4 regions of the Paenibacillus motobuensis genome follow, and region 2 is predicted to be linked to each of the others. Evidence: riboswitches for the same ligand, from Rfam matches in the RefSeq annotation. Region 2 holds a riboswitch; each other region holds the start of a gene.
What was found. Region 2 has a riboswitch for cyclic di-AMP ahead of ABD014_RS12660 (hypothetical protein). Riboswitches for the same ligand answer to the same signal wherever they lie in the genome.

Region 1 (3,570 bases), on a different contig from region 2:
GAACACCTTCCAGCAGTTGATTGAGCATTCCGGCAACTCGATGCAGGAAATTGAAAAAGGCAGCACCGTAATCGCCGGGGCGGCCGCAGAGAATGCCCGTGCAATGGAAGAGATTTCGCTAGGGATCCAGCATATCGCCGGTTCCTCCGCTGAAGTAACAGAGCGCATTGGTCAAGCTTCAAATGAGGCTGACAACGGGAATGAGCTGGCCAAGTCGGCGACTGGGCAGATGCGCCTTGTCGAGCAGGCCGCAGCATCATTGCTCACACATATTTCAACCTTGAACGAACGTGCTTCATCCATCATTCAAGTCGTAGACCTGATCTCAAGTATTACGAAACAGGTTCATATCTTGGCTCTGAATGCGGCGATTGAAGCAGCACGGGCTGGAGAGCATGGCAAAGGCTTCTCCGTCGTCGCCGAAGAAATTCGCCTGCTTGCTGAACAGACGAAGGATGCCACAACGAAGATCAGCGAATACTTATTAAGCATCCAGGAAGAGACTGTAAGCTCGATGCAGACGATGCAGCGTGCTACTAATGAGATTAGTTCCGGTACGGAGCAAGTGAATCAGGCAGAGCTGGCGTTCAGCCATTTGACCGAGCTGATCTCGGAGATTAACTCAAGTGTTCAATCTGTCTCGGCGGCAACCGAGGAAATCTCGGCCAGCACAGAAGAAGTAACTGCCTCTGTTGAGGAATCGGCCAATATTACCGGAAAATCTCTTCTCAGTATCGAAGAAATCTCCAATAACACCAGCCGGCAAATCGAAGAAATGAAGAACCATGTCGGAGCTATTGAACAGCTCCATCAGCATGCTCTTTCCTTGAGAGAGGCTATAAATAAATTCAAAGTTTAAGAGGGACAGATCATACAAGAAGAACCGCCGGAAATAGGATTCCGGCGGTTCATTGGCGTTAAAAGATCTATAATCTTCTTACAGTTCATTCACCGAGACGGCCTCGGCCAATTTCTTCTCAGGCTTCTTCCAATACGACTCATTGCCGGGAAGATCATCAAACCAGGCTGCATCCTCTGGACATTCAAGCATCATGAACTTCCCATACTCATCATCACGGGACTGATGATACTTCAAATACGCCATTCCGTTCTCGATCGCCAATATTTCGATTTTACCGGATGTATGGCTCATCGATAAGCGAACGCGCTTGCCTAAGCCGGAAGTACGGGCCTTAGCCCCTTCCACCAGTTCATATGCCCGCCGCAGCGGAATAACAAAATCGGAATTTCCGGCAACCGGACGGTTGATGAAGAAATAATAAGGCGTTACACCTGCCCAGGACAATTTGTCGAGCAGTTCCCCAAGCACCTTCTCATCATCATTGATCCCCTTCAGGATCGGCGTCTGATTCACGACGATGGCTCCAGCCTTATGTAGCGCCTCGAAGCATTTGCGCGCTTCCGCCGTAATCTCCCGCGGATGATTAATATGCGCCATCACATAAATGCGCTTATCCGCTGAGGAAAATTCAGAGATCAATTGCAATAGATCAGGATCCTCATAGATCCTCATCGGATTGAAGACAGGGATTTTCGAGCCAAGTCGGATGATCTTCACATGTTCGATCGCCCGCAGCTGTTCGAGGATATTACGCAGCTTGGAAGTCGCGAGAATCAGACTGTCCCCGCCCGTCAATAACACATTGTTGATCTCAGGATGCCTGGAGATGTATTCAATCCCCGGTGTTACATCGGCCATCGCTTCCTTCACATCATTGCGGAACAACCGCTTGCGGAAGCAGTAGCGGCAATAAGCACCGCATACCTCAGAGACGATCAGAAGCGCCGTTGTCCGGTACTTATGCTGACAGCCAGGAACGACATAATTCGTATCCTCGTCAGAAGCATCCCAACGCCCATATTCGCGCAGTTCCCCGGTATTCGGAATAACAAGCTTACGAATGGGGTCATTTGGATCGTCCCAGTCAATCAGATTCAAATAATAATCATTCACCCGGAACACGAATTTGTCAGTAATCGGACGAAGTTGATCCCGTTCGATTTGAGACAACTGCGTCACCTTATCGATATTTGTAATGTACTTCGGGCTTGCCATACACCATCTCCTCCTTTATCTCTACAACATCGCCGATTCGTAAAGAAGAAGCCTGGAAACCAAAGATGACAGTGCAGCGCAAGGCATCACATGCCGAGTAATAACGGGTCATATCCATATAAAAAGATCCATATAGAGGTAGTTCAAAAAGTCCACTTTTGATCACGAAGTGAATCACGGAGTAACTCGGCATCGAATCTTGAATTCACCCGGGTCTTCCGGTGCTCACGTACCTACTACGTACGCTTCGCTCCTCAGACCCTAGCTTCATCCAACCTTCTCGGTGCTGAAAACCGACCTTTTTGAACACATATATTAACACAAAAAGACCCGTAGCAGGGTCATTGCAAAGCAGTATAAATGATGACCCATCCACTGCTGACGAGGTTAGCTGACGGACTCGGGAAAGATGGTTCCCTACGTGTACTATACACAACGATTCGCCCCAAAAAATGGTTCCCCCGCTTTTCGACTTTACCATTCGAAAATTAAGCGTATATTTATCGTATTACAAATGTAAGCGTGTGTCAAAACTGAGGATTCTTTGGAAGGCCTGCAATCTCATATATTTGATCCATATCCAGATGCCCTCTTACATGATCGGCAAGTCGGTCAAATGCAATCTCTCGCCTTGCGGCGGCGGAGAATGTCGCAGCCAGGGGCTCCAGCCCCTTGGCTTGCCTAATTCCATCCAACCAAGCCCGGCGATAACCATCACTATTGAATAGACCGTGCAAATACGTGCCGAACACTCGCCCATCAATGCGACAGACTCCCTCCATCCGTTCCTCTTCATCAACGCTTTGAACTAGGAATAAGGGTGCTACATCTTTCCCCCGAGAAGTGGTACTTGCCGCATCATTTGTATGTGCAACAACGTATGAGCCATAAGTAACTAGCCCAAAACCAACTTGGCTTGAGTACACCGTCTCCCCGGAGTGAATTTCGTAGCCACCAACGGGGATAACAGGCTCCATCGTATAAAGGCTAAGCGGGGCATCAGGTAGAACATGTCCTGCGGTGCGGATTGTCTTTTTGCCAGGAAGAAACGTCGTCGTCAGCGGCAGCCAGCCAAGTCCACGGGATTGCTTCACTTTGCCGGATTCAACTGCTTCTGGATCAAGGAGTACATCGCCAAGCATCTGATATCCGCCACAAATACCGACCAGTTGCGAATGAGTGCTGCTCTCCATATACTGCTCAATCGCCCCGTCCAGCCCCTGTTCTCGCAGAAATGCCAAGTCGCTAATCGTATCCTTGGAGCCTGGAAGGATGATTACATCCGGCTCTCCTAGCTCCGCTGCTCGCTGGACATAGCGCACAGACACGTCCGGCTCTGCAGCCAGCATATCGAAGTCCGTGAAATTGGAAATACGCGGATAACGAATAACGACAATATCGATATCGCGGCCCTGCTTAGGCATCGAGGCGTATGAGTCGAGAATGACTGAATCCTCGGCCTCGATCTCCAGATCCGGCAGAAAGGGCAGCAC
Region 2 (3,570 bases):
GTTTGGGCCAGCTTTGGGTGGTCGGTGCGGGCGGTTATGAGCCGGATGCTCTAGCAACTGAGCTAATGGAATAAATAGAGCGGTCGATGAAGTTAGACGAGATAGGCCAATTAACGCTCCAACTGCGCTTTATCGAGGCTTTCGCCTGGCAGAAGGGCATGGCCGGATATGCCAAGCTTTTGCAATTGGTGGGCGAATTGTGTTCCGTCCTGTTTGATGATGCCAAATGTATCGTAGTGAACCGGGACCACGTGCTTGGCGCCGATCCATTCGGCGGCGAGCAGAGCGTCTTCCGGTCCCATGGTGAAGAAATCTCCGATCGGGATAAAAGCGAGATCGATCTTATGCTTGCTTCCGATGAGCTTTATATCGCTGAATAGTGCGGTATCGCCACAATGATATACCGTGAAACCGTTGATATTGAGTACAATGCCTGCGGCAACCCCCAGGTAGACATTCGTTCCGTTCACTTCAACGGAAGAACTGTGGAGAGCCGGAGTGAAGGTCAGCTTGCCGAACGGGAAGTTGTACGAACCTCCCAGGTTCATTCCTGTCGCCTTAAGCCCTTTCTGCTCAAAGAAGCCCGCCAGTTCAACGATAGCTACGATGGAGGCTCCAGTTCTTCTGGCGATCACCTCAGCATCCCCGATATGATCCGAGTGCCCATGGGTAAGTAGGATATAATCGACATCGATATCTTCAGCCACAGCAGCTGCTTTAGGATTACCGGTCAAGAACGGGTCAATGATCAAACGGCAATCGCCAGTATCTAAATATACGCATGAATGTCCGAGATACGTTATTTTCATAAATATCGCTCCTTTTGGCAAAATGATGAACTAACTCTATTATAGCGAAGGAGAGACATGAGTAAAATTTTATCGCGTTGGCAGCTGCGATTTCAACAGTTTCCCCGGCAGGATCCTTATAAAAGAATTTAAAATCAAGAGTAGAAATGAGCTATAGCGAAAATTAGAGAGAGCCATATCAATGTAAGCGGTATATTTTCATATTCCTTTAAATTAATCGCTTTTTTTGCCGGGAAGTTGGCTTTACAGTCAAACCTTGCAGCGGTATGATTCAATCCATAATCAATATTATCCAATTCCGATCGCTTAATCTCTGGGATGTTCCAGAGAACGGAGGAACCAACAAGAGCTTGCTGTGTGATGATCAACGCAGCTTGCTCATCGTCTGAATGGCCAGGGCTGGTGTGAGAGCCAACACAGGCCCATTCGGACAGGGGTGAATCCTGAGAAAGAGACCATGGACTCTTCTCAGGTAGGGCGACTCTCACCGCCCGAATCCGTCAGCTAACTTCGTCAGCGTGGGTATGAGAGAGGAAAGGTGACTGCGCGCCGCAACGAATTCGGCCACAGAGGACCGTTTGCCTCTGTGGTTTTTTATGCTCTTTTTTGAAAAATGAACTGAAATACAATACAACATCAATCAAAATTCGCTGAATGCTGTCGTGGATATGACAGCAGCGGGGGAACCAACGGTACTGAGTGATGCCCGATCTGCGGGCTTCTAAACCTTAGTTCCATGGGGTGAATCGCTTGGAGGATAAACGTATTTTCCAAGGTAGGGCGACTTCCGCGCCCGAATCCGTCAGCTAACCTCGTAAGCGTCTAGGAAGAGGCAACCACCAAGGTCGGGTAGTGGGTCTAAGACCACTCATTAAGCCGCGGGAAAGGTTACTATCTTTCCTGCGGCTTCTTTTGTGTTGTCCTCTGCAAATTCAAGGAGGGTGTTCTCAAGTGGAGGAAGAGTTTGTTCTAGTAGCAGCACCGAATCCGGTTGGACTGAAGTTTATTTTGCTGCTGATGGCGGCGAAGCGTAATTTCGCGGTCATGGTGAACAACAAGAAGGAGGAAGAAGTCCTTCATAAACTGGGCGTAAGACATGTACTGCGTATCAAGACGGATGACGAGCAGAGCTGGATCGTCCCGCCGTTTCCGATCGGACGCTGTTATATTTTTGAACTGAGTATGACATTAACCTGTCGCTATTTGCAAATCTGTCGGAGATGGACGCGTGATCAGATTTTCATTATTACTCCGAATAGAAATCCGCGCATGATTTACAAAGGGCTAGGAGCTTCTTATGTCATCCATTCCGTAAGCGGAGAGGTTGGATTTCTGCTTGCAGCAAAGCTTGAGCGATAAGCCAGAGCTTAAAAACAATAAGTAGGATTCCAGATGGGGTGAGTGTATTATGGATTATTTACAAATGTTCATTGTGATCGGCGTAATATTGCTGCTGGTGAAGCCGGTCGGTACTTATATATATCATGTTTTCTCTAATGTACCTAATCGTAGTGATCGCATTTTCGGAGCAATGGAGCGGTTTATTTTCAACATAGCCGGCTATAGGCGGCGCGAAGCGATGGATTGGAAGAAATATGTGATCAGCTTGCTGGCAACGAATGTGGTGTTGATGACAATCAGTTTTCTGCTTCTCAGCCTGCAGCAGTGGTTCCCATGGAATCCCGAAGGAAGCGGCAGCATGGAGCCGACGCTGGCATTCAATACGGTAATTAGCTTCATGACCAACACGAATCTGCAGCATTATAGCGGGGAGACAGGGCTTAGCTATTTCTCGCAAATGGCTGTAATCACAATGATGATGTTCACATCAGCTGCTACAGGTCTATGCGCCGCCATCGCTTTTATCCGCGGAATTACAGGAAGAGGCCAACGGCTGGGGAATTTCTTTGAGGATTTTGTGAAGGCGATTGTCCGTATTCTTCTGCCTGCTTCTCTGATCGTGACGCTGCTACTGGTCGCGCTTCAGGTTCCGCAGACCTTGCGGCCTACCACGGCAGTGAACACGCTGGAAGGGATTGTACAGCGAATCTCGCTTGGACCGGTGGCCTCGCTGGAATCCATTAAGCATTTGGGCACGAACGGTGGTGGATTCTTTGGAGCAAATTCATCCCATCCGTTCGAGAACCCAAGCGGGTTGACGAATGCAATTGAGATGTGGTCCATGTGGGTGATCAGCGCGTCATTACCTTATACATTCGGTTTATTCGCGCGCAATAAGAAGCAGGGTTGGGTTATTTTCTCGGCGATGATGGTCTTGTTCCTTGCATTTCTGTCTTTGGTCTATTTCAGCGAGAAGGCCGGGAACCCGCTCTTCCATACGCTTGGGATAGACGTCGCGCAAGGAAATATGGAGGGCAAAGAGGTTCGTTTCGGGGTTACGGGCTCGGCACTTTTTACGGCGATTACCACCGCTGCGACTACGGGGAGCGTCAATAATATGCATGATTCGCTTACTCCGCTCGGCGGCTTGGCAGCTTTATCCCAGATGATGTTGAACGTCGTCTTCGGTGGGAAGGGCGTCGGACTTATGAACATGGTGATGTACGCCATACTCGGTGTGTTTATTTGTGGATTAATGGTCGGCAGAACGCCGGAATTCCTCAGCAAGAAGATTGAAGCCAGGGAGATGAGGCTGATCGCAATTGCGATTCTTATCCATCCCTTAATTGTGCTTGCACCAACGGCGATCAGTACTATGACTGGGTTAGGGTATGGCGCAGTTACGAATCCGGGGTATCAT
Region 3 (3,570 bases), on a different contig from region 2:
AGGCGGTAGGCCAGATATCTGATAGCTATAATTTCTTTGAAATGGAGGCTTCTGAATGGGAGGCCCTATCGGAGGAGGAGAAGCTGGAAGTCCAGGAGGCGCTGGCAGAGGACTTGTTCTTTGCGCTAGGTACGGAGTCAGTCATTTCCGTTGGTAGTGCAGTGGTGATCTATGATGCAGACAACCATCGCATTAACTTCCTAATCGGAGAGGATGAACTGGATTTCGTTGCATTGATTTAATTTATATTGTGCGTGTTCAAAAAGTCAAGTTTTCAGCACCGAGAAGGTTGGATGAAGCTAGGGCCTGAGGAGCGGAGCGTACGTAGTTGGTACGTGAGTACCTGAGATGTTTCCGTAGGAAACATGACTTCGTAAGCATCTGCTTAGGCCCGGGTGAATTCAAGATTCGATGCCTTGATAGCTTTATGATTTACTTCGTGATCAAAGGTGAACTTTTTGAGCTACCTCTTATTCCCTTATTTTGTTTATACAGTAAACACTATGGTAATATATTGGATAGCATGATCGTTAAATAGAAGAATATAATGAATTAATATCTCATGTACGAATGGTATGCAAGAATGATATGGGGATATTTGAGAACGAACGGGAGGTAGAATTTAAATGCCGTTTACACCGCAGGAAATAGAAGCGCATTTAGAGAGACTGGAAGGATGGGAGCTAGAAGAAGGACGATGGATCGTTCGCAAGTATACCTTCTCTAATTATATGAAGGGAATCGCTTTTGTCGATGAGGTTGCAGCCATATCAGAAGCGTTCAATCATCACCCTTTTATAACCATTGACCATAAAACAGTGACGCTTCGGCTGACATCATGGGAGGAAGGCGGAATAACGGCCGTTGATATTAAAGAAGCACAGCAGTATAATGAGGCATTTGAGAAAGCACGTTCTGTAGGCTGATGCATCGATAGGCTCTATAGCCTGGCTGAAAGAGGAGTACTATGGATCTTTACAGCCGGCTCGTATAGAACAACGCCCACCAGGAATATCCTTGGCGGGCGTTCTTCGTGTTACGGTTATTTTTGCTCCGCAAGCCAGAGGGCTACGTTCGCAATTTCTTCGTCCTTCAGCCTATCCTGGAAGGTTGGCATTTGTCCTTTGCCTTTCTTGATGATGCCGTAGAGCTGATCCGCTGATAATGTAGCTCCGATTTTCTGCAAATTCGGACCAACTTGACCTTGCAGTTGATCGCCATGGCAACTGATACAGTTTGCCTTGATAATAGCATCGGCCTGATCAGCATTGAGTGTAATTTCAGGCATGGTTGGCTTGGCCTCTTTGGCCACTTCTTCTTTACCAGGTAAGGTAAAAATCAACACGATGGCCATAATGAATGCCACGCCGAGTAATCCGCTCATGATCCATTTCTGCACACGAATCGCCCCTTTTATGTAAGCTATCCATTCCATTATACCGGAACATCGCAGTGGATCATAGCGTTTGTGACAAAAAAAGTAATGATAATTTAGTGTTTTCTTGAAAATATATGCAAATCATCACAGACAACATTAAAGTTCGTTGTGGCCAGGCTCTTCTCCCTTAGGAAATCCGCGAAATACCATACAATAGTAAGGCTTGGAAATGCCGCCGGGCGTCATCTTCTCATATAGGTCCGTAATGACGAAGCCGGATTTCTGGTACGCTCGGATCGCTCTTTTGTTCCAGGTCAGGACCTCGAGATCCACCTCATTACTAGGCTTACGACGCAGCGCTTCCTCCACGATCGCGATGACAAATGATTTACCATAGCCGTGACCACATAAATCAGGTCTCATCCCGACCCCAATACGGGTTACTCCTTTGAGAGGGAAGTATTGGGCAAAGCCAGCGAGCTCGCCGGTCTCATCCAACAGGGAGGCGTATTGTTCGGCCCGTAGTGCAGGATTGCCGAATTCTACATCGAGCGCCTTCATCTGTTCCCAAGGGAGCCAGCTATATACGTCATAGGGAGAATCGTAGCGCCAGGTACAGATATCTGCGCCATGGTCTTCTTCCATAGGTACAATAAGAAATTTCGGAATATACTTTTCCATATTTACGCCTCCTTGCTTATTGCATGATAGGATGCCTAGATTACCTTTTTAAACTCACTCTAACGGGAATTCTATTCCTTGTAAAGGTGTTAGCGCGATTTTAGAATATTTTGCTTACCCAATACGTTGTAGAAGAGCGGAGATAAAAAAATGCAATTGATTCCGGGCTTGGAATCAACTGCATTATATAGTTATAAATGATGATAAATGAATGAATGAAAGTTAAATGGTTGAACGCTGGAGATTAAGCTTGGGCATACTGAGAATAAGTATACTGGCTAAGGATACGCTTGGCGCCGACATAACGCGCTTTGTAGTAGCTATTGCTCAAGCTGTCGATACGAACGCCCTTGGATGAGGAGGAATGTGCGAATTCTCCATTACCAACATAAATTCCTACATGGGATACGCCTTTACCGGTTGTATTGAAGAAGACGAGATCGCCAGGCTTCAACTGGCTCTTGCTTACCGCAGCGCCTTGCTTGAACTGATCTGTCGATACGCGAGGTAGGGTTACGCCCATTTTCTGATATACATATTTGGTGAAGCCTGAGCAGTCAAAGCCGCTACTGGCGCTGATTCCACCGAGTCTGTAAGGTGTACCGTATACCGAGTCAACAACATTAGTTAGTGTGGTGCTCGCAAAAGCATTGCCGCTTTGCATAGTGAAGAAGATGGCCAGGCTTGCTGCGGCTGCGATGATTGTTTTTCTCAAGATGTAAGCTCCTTCCAAGGCCTGCGAGGTTAGCTTGCGGATTCGGTTGAAGGTTCCCTATGGCAGCGTGATAGCGCCAATTCACCCCAAATGGTTCCCCCGTTTCCCGGGTGCTTAGGAATTCGGCTGTTCTTAGTTGATGCACCCCAAAAGTTACGATAGTTACAATAAAGATTACAAACTTGTTACTATTACACTGGTCATTTTACCAAACCCGCCCAGGTTTGACAAGCTTGTCGATAGATTTGATCTGGAAGTCTGTGTTTCTGTCTGAGTTCATAGGCATATAGGGCCAGAAGTGGGGGGAATGCAGGCCTTTAGGCAAATAAAAAACCCGCGGTTGTGGATTCCATTGAATCGCCGCAGGCTTAAAATTCGTTATTATTCTACATCATCGTGATCTGTAACTTCTCCAGTAGCATCTTCGTACTTGTCGGAACTCATAACGCGCTTAGCTCCAACATAACGATCTACATAATATTTCTCGCTCAATTTGCTAATTACAACGCCCTTGGAAGTGGAAGCGTGAGCAAATTTGCCTTCACCTACATAGACACCCACATGGGATATGCCTTTGCCTGAAGTGTTGAAGAACACCAGGTCGCCAGCGATTAGTTCATCCTTGGATACGGATTCGCCCATTTTATATTGCGATCCCGATTGGTGAGGAAGCTTGATACCGATCTTGGAGAATACATACATCGTAAATCCTGAGCAGTCAAACCCAGAAGTCGTTGTACCACCGGATACATACTTCGTTCCGAGCGCTCCATCAATAGCAGAGTCTAATTTGGAA
Region 4 (3,570 bases), on a different contig from region 2:
TTCCTCATCCCGGTCGATCCCCAATACCTCATAACCGAGATCCATCAGTTCCAGTGCCAAACTAGATCCGAAACGCCCCAGTCCGATCACTACAAACTGCTGTGTTTTCATGCTTATCCTTCCCCTTATCCAATAATAATTTTACCTTCCGGATGTCTATATAATTCTTTGCCCTTCTTCGGCCCAAGCGCATATGCCATTGTTAGTGGCCCTAGCCGTCCGGCAAACATCGTGAAGCTGATAATAAATTTACCTATCACTGTTAATTTACCCGTTAATCCCACGGTCAAGCCAACCGTGCCAAAAGCCGAAGTCGTCTCGAAAAGGATGCTCAGGAAGCTTGCACTCTCGGTCGTCGATAGTACCATCGATACCGCGATGACGAGGAACAAGGATAACATCGTCAGCGTGACCGCTTTGAAGATACGGTCCTGAGTCAGACGATAGCGGAACAGCACAAGATCAGACCGCCCGCGAATCATCGAGATTACAGCGCCGACCAGAATCATGAAGGTCGTTGTCTTAATCCCGCCCCCGGTAGAGCTCGGAGAAGCACCAATAAACATAAGGATGACCATGAAGAATTGAGTTGCCTGCCTTAGCGAACCCAGGTCGACCGTATTTGCCCCCGCCGTCCGCGGTGTTACCGACTGGAAGAAGGAAGCCCATATCTTTTCTCCCCCGCTAAGGCTTGAGAATGTACCCGGATTCGTAAACTCAAATACGTAAATCACCAAGGCCCCGATCAAAATAAGCGAAGCCGTCATCGTCAATACCACTTTGGAATGAAGCGATAGCTTCCGGTGCTTACGGAAGTCAACAAGATCCGATAACACGATGAATCCAAGGCCCCCGGATACGATCAGGAACATCGTCACCAGGTTAACAATCGGATCGCCTACGTAGCGGGTAAGGCTCTGATAGTGACCGAACAAGTCAAAACCGGCATTATTAAACATGGATACTCCATGGAATATTCCAAAATATAACGCACGTCCAAACGGCATATCAAAGGACCAGCGAATCGTATAGATTAATGCGGCGCTGCTCTCAATGACCAGGGAATAGATCAGAACCTTGCGAATCAAGCGGACGATCCCTTCCATCGTGTTCTGGTTCATCGCCTCTTGCAGCAAGAGACGATCCTTAAGCGATATTCTGCGCTTGAATACGAGCGAGAATAGGGTAGCCACGGTCATAAATCCGAGACCGCCGGTCTGAATCAGCAGCATAATCACGACCTGGCCGAACGTAGAATAATATGTCCCGGTATCCACGACGACCAATCCCGTCACACAGGTTGCCGAAGTTGCGGTAAACAGCGCATCAACGAATGGTAAAGACTCCCCTGTTGTACTTGAGATCGGCAGCATTAACAGCAGCGCTCCGACGAGAATAATGGCTGCGAAGCCCAATACTAAAATCTGTGGCGGGGAAAACCTGAACCATTTTACCCACATGCTTAACTGCAACTTAATCACTCCATCCTTTTTGTAGCAAAGAAAAAAAGCACTGGAAATCCAATGCTTTTTGATTGGTCCCTGCTCAAAGGCCTACGAGGTTAGCTGACGGATTCGGACATGAACGGTTGCCCTATTCGCTTGGATCCTTGGAATATCCAGAAATTCAGCGAAACTCACCCCTAAAAATCGGTTCCCCCGTTTTCGTAAAGAAATTCGGCCATTTATATATTTTATTGTTTCATTGTTTTCATTTCATTTTCGTCAAATGGATTATAAGCCTTATCGGCGTGTAATCACAAAGTTTCTTTTGGATTAAATAACTCTAAAAAGGCGTAAAAGGCGTGAAACTATGATTATGATACTCCATTATCTGAGCCATGCGAGACCTTACCAGAGATATTGCAGATTTTCGTGAACTATATCCCGATTGGCGAACCTAAGGTCCCCTATGTTATCTTTAATTGAATGTGTTTTCTAAGAATTACGCTCAATGTCACCCCCGCTTCTAACTCACTTGGTTACGACAAGCGGACTCATTGAACAATTCCTTGTTTAGAAAAAAGTGTTAAAGGAGCTGTAAAAATGCAAACTTCCAAGAACTCACCTGGGATCTTGCTCAAACCTAAAGCACTCTGGATACTTGCTGCGATTGGATTGGTCCTCTTCATTGTCCTGCAGCTTTGGCTGCCTTCCTTGAACGAGCCGGAGCAACAATTAAGCAAGACCATCAGCAAAGAGCAAGCCAGGCAGGCCGCCGCTTCATTCGCTCAGACGGAGCTTGGCATCAACGGTAATTTTCAGAATGCTCACGTTACATACGATACCAAGCCTGAACTGTTCGGATATTTGACGAAGGAAAATTTAGTCGGCAAATATTCTAAATCCTATGGCAAACAATTTCCTTATGACGTCTTCCATGTTGTCTTTACAGAACCAGATGACATATTAAGCCTCTTAAGCATCGACGTTAATATGCAAGAGGGCAATGTCGTTGCCTTTGAGAAGGTCATCTCGACAAGTAATGCCACCAAGCAGGCTTTAATCGACTACGGTCGCGAGAATACACTGTCTCTGGTGGCCCGGGAAGGCGATATCAGCCTGGCGGATAAAGAGCAGTTAGTCCGACCTTACCTGAAGACTTTAGGAGTGAGTGAAGCCGATCTGAAGCTTGCTACCGTCGAAGGGCAATACGGCTTACTGTATGAATTGCCAAATTACGAGATCGGACAGTCACGGGCCCAGATACAATTTCATTTCGAATATGGCGCGGTAGCTTCAATGGAGACGAAGTTCACCGTTCCGAATTCCTACAACGATTATCTTAGCGGTCAGAAGACGCTCGCCTACATCCTTACCTTTGCAGGCTATGGGCTGCTCACCTTCGTTCTGGCTATTCTGGCGATCGTGTACAGCATAGTGACAAGAGCCTACACCTCTTTTAAGCGTGGTCTCTTCCTAGCTTCTCTTTATTTTGTCCTAAGTATGGTCGGAGCAATCAACATGCTGCCCTATTTACAAAAAGATAGTCTGAGCAGCTCCATACTCATCTTAAGCTTTGTTATTCAGGGCGTAGTAACCCTACTGCTGTCCGGCTCCATCTATGTATCGCTAGTGGGTGGCGATGCGCTCTGGAGACAGAAGGGGCGGATCCTTTGGCCAAGAGCCAAAGAGCCCGGTTATGGACGCCACGTGCTGACAGCGATGACGAATGGGTATGCCTGGGCGCTGATTTTGCTCGGGGTACAGTCCATTATTTTCCTGGCTCTCGAGAATACAATTCATACCTGGTCGACGACAGATGCCTCCCAATCGACTTACAACATGCTTCTGCCGCTGCTATTCCCGCTGCTGGCCTGGGTAGCAGGTATCGGAGAGGAGGCCGTATACCGATTGTTCGGGATCGCTATGCTGAAGAAGATGTTCCGCAGTACATTCGTAGCAAGCTTGATTACTTCACTGATCTGGGCCTTCGGTCATACCCTGTATCCAATATATCCAGTCATCTCGCGGCCCATTGAACTCATGTTCATTGGCTTGCTGTTCAGCTTCGTGTTTCTGCGCTATGGATTTATTACCGCCGTCTTCTCCCACGTCATCTTCGATACGA

Region 1: linked by a shared signal. The riboswitch ahead of ABD014_RS06730 (KamA family radical SAM protein) and the one ahead of ABD014_RS12660 (hypothetical protein) in region 2 are both predicted to bind cyclic di-AMP.
Region 3: linked by a shared signal. The riboswitch ahead of ABD014_RS21230 (C40 family peptidase) and the one ahead of ABD014_RS12660 (hypothetical protein) in region 2 are both predicted to bind cyclic di-AMP.
Region 4: linked by a shared signal. The riboswitch ahead of ABD014_RS15440 (TrkH family potassium uptake protein) and the one ahead of ABD014_RS12660 (hypothetical protein) in region 2 are both predicted to bind cyclic di-AMP.

Annotation. Positions count from the first base shown of each region.
Region 1 is NZ_BAAACX010000007.1:341,653-345,222, reverse strand. It holds gene ABD014_RS06735 (methyl-accepting chemotaxis protein) at 1-859, shown strand, start outside; gene ABD014_RS06730 (KamA family radical SAM protein) at 938-2,077, opposite strand; cyclic di-AMP (ydaO/yuaA leader) riboswitch at 2,439-2,582, opposite strand; gene ABD014_RS06725 (cobyric acid synthase) at 2,605-3,570, opposite strand, start outside.
Region 2 is NZ_BAAACX010000009.1:431,704-435,273, reverse strand. It holds gene ABD014_RS12665 (metal-dependent hydrolase) at 111-809, opposite strand; cyclic di-AMP (ydaO/yuaA leader) riboswitch at 1,103-1,343, shown strand; cyclic di-AMP (ydaO/yuaA leader) riboswitch at 1,448-1,645, shown strand; gene ABD014_RS12660 (hypothetical protein) at 1,761-2,168, shown strand; gene kdpA (potassium-transporting ATPase subunit KdpA) at 2,218-3,570, shown strand, end outside.
Region 3 is NZ_BAAACX010000020.1:41,194-44,763, reverse strand. It holds gene ABD014_RS21250 (hypothetical protein) at 1-242, shown strand, start outside; gene ABD014_RS21245 (4a-hydroxytetrahydrobiopterin dehydratase) at 627-926, shown strand; gene ABD014_RS21240 (c-type cytochrome) at 1,043-1,399, opposite strand; gene ABD014_RS21235 (GNAT family N-acetyltransferase) at 1,535-2,059, opposite strand; gene ABD014_RS21230 (C40 family peptidase) at 2,304-2,774, opposite strand; cyclic di-AMP (ydaO/yuaA leader) riboswitch at 2,778-2,912, opposite strand; gene ABD014_RS21225 (C40 family peptidase) at 3,156-3,570, opposite strand, start outside.
Region 4 is NZ_BAAACX010000013.1:154,594-158,163, forward strand. It holds gene ABD014_RS15435 (potassium channel family protein) at 1-111, opposite strand, end outside; gene ABD014_RS15440 (TrkH family potassium uptake protein) at 126-1,460, opposite strand; cyclic di-AMP (ydaO/yuaA leader) riboswitch at 1,536-1,692, opposite strand; gene ABD014_RS15445 (CPBP family intramembrane glutamic endopeptidase) at 2,046-3,570, shown strand, end outside.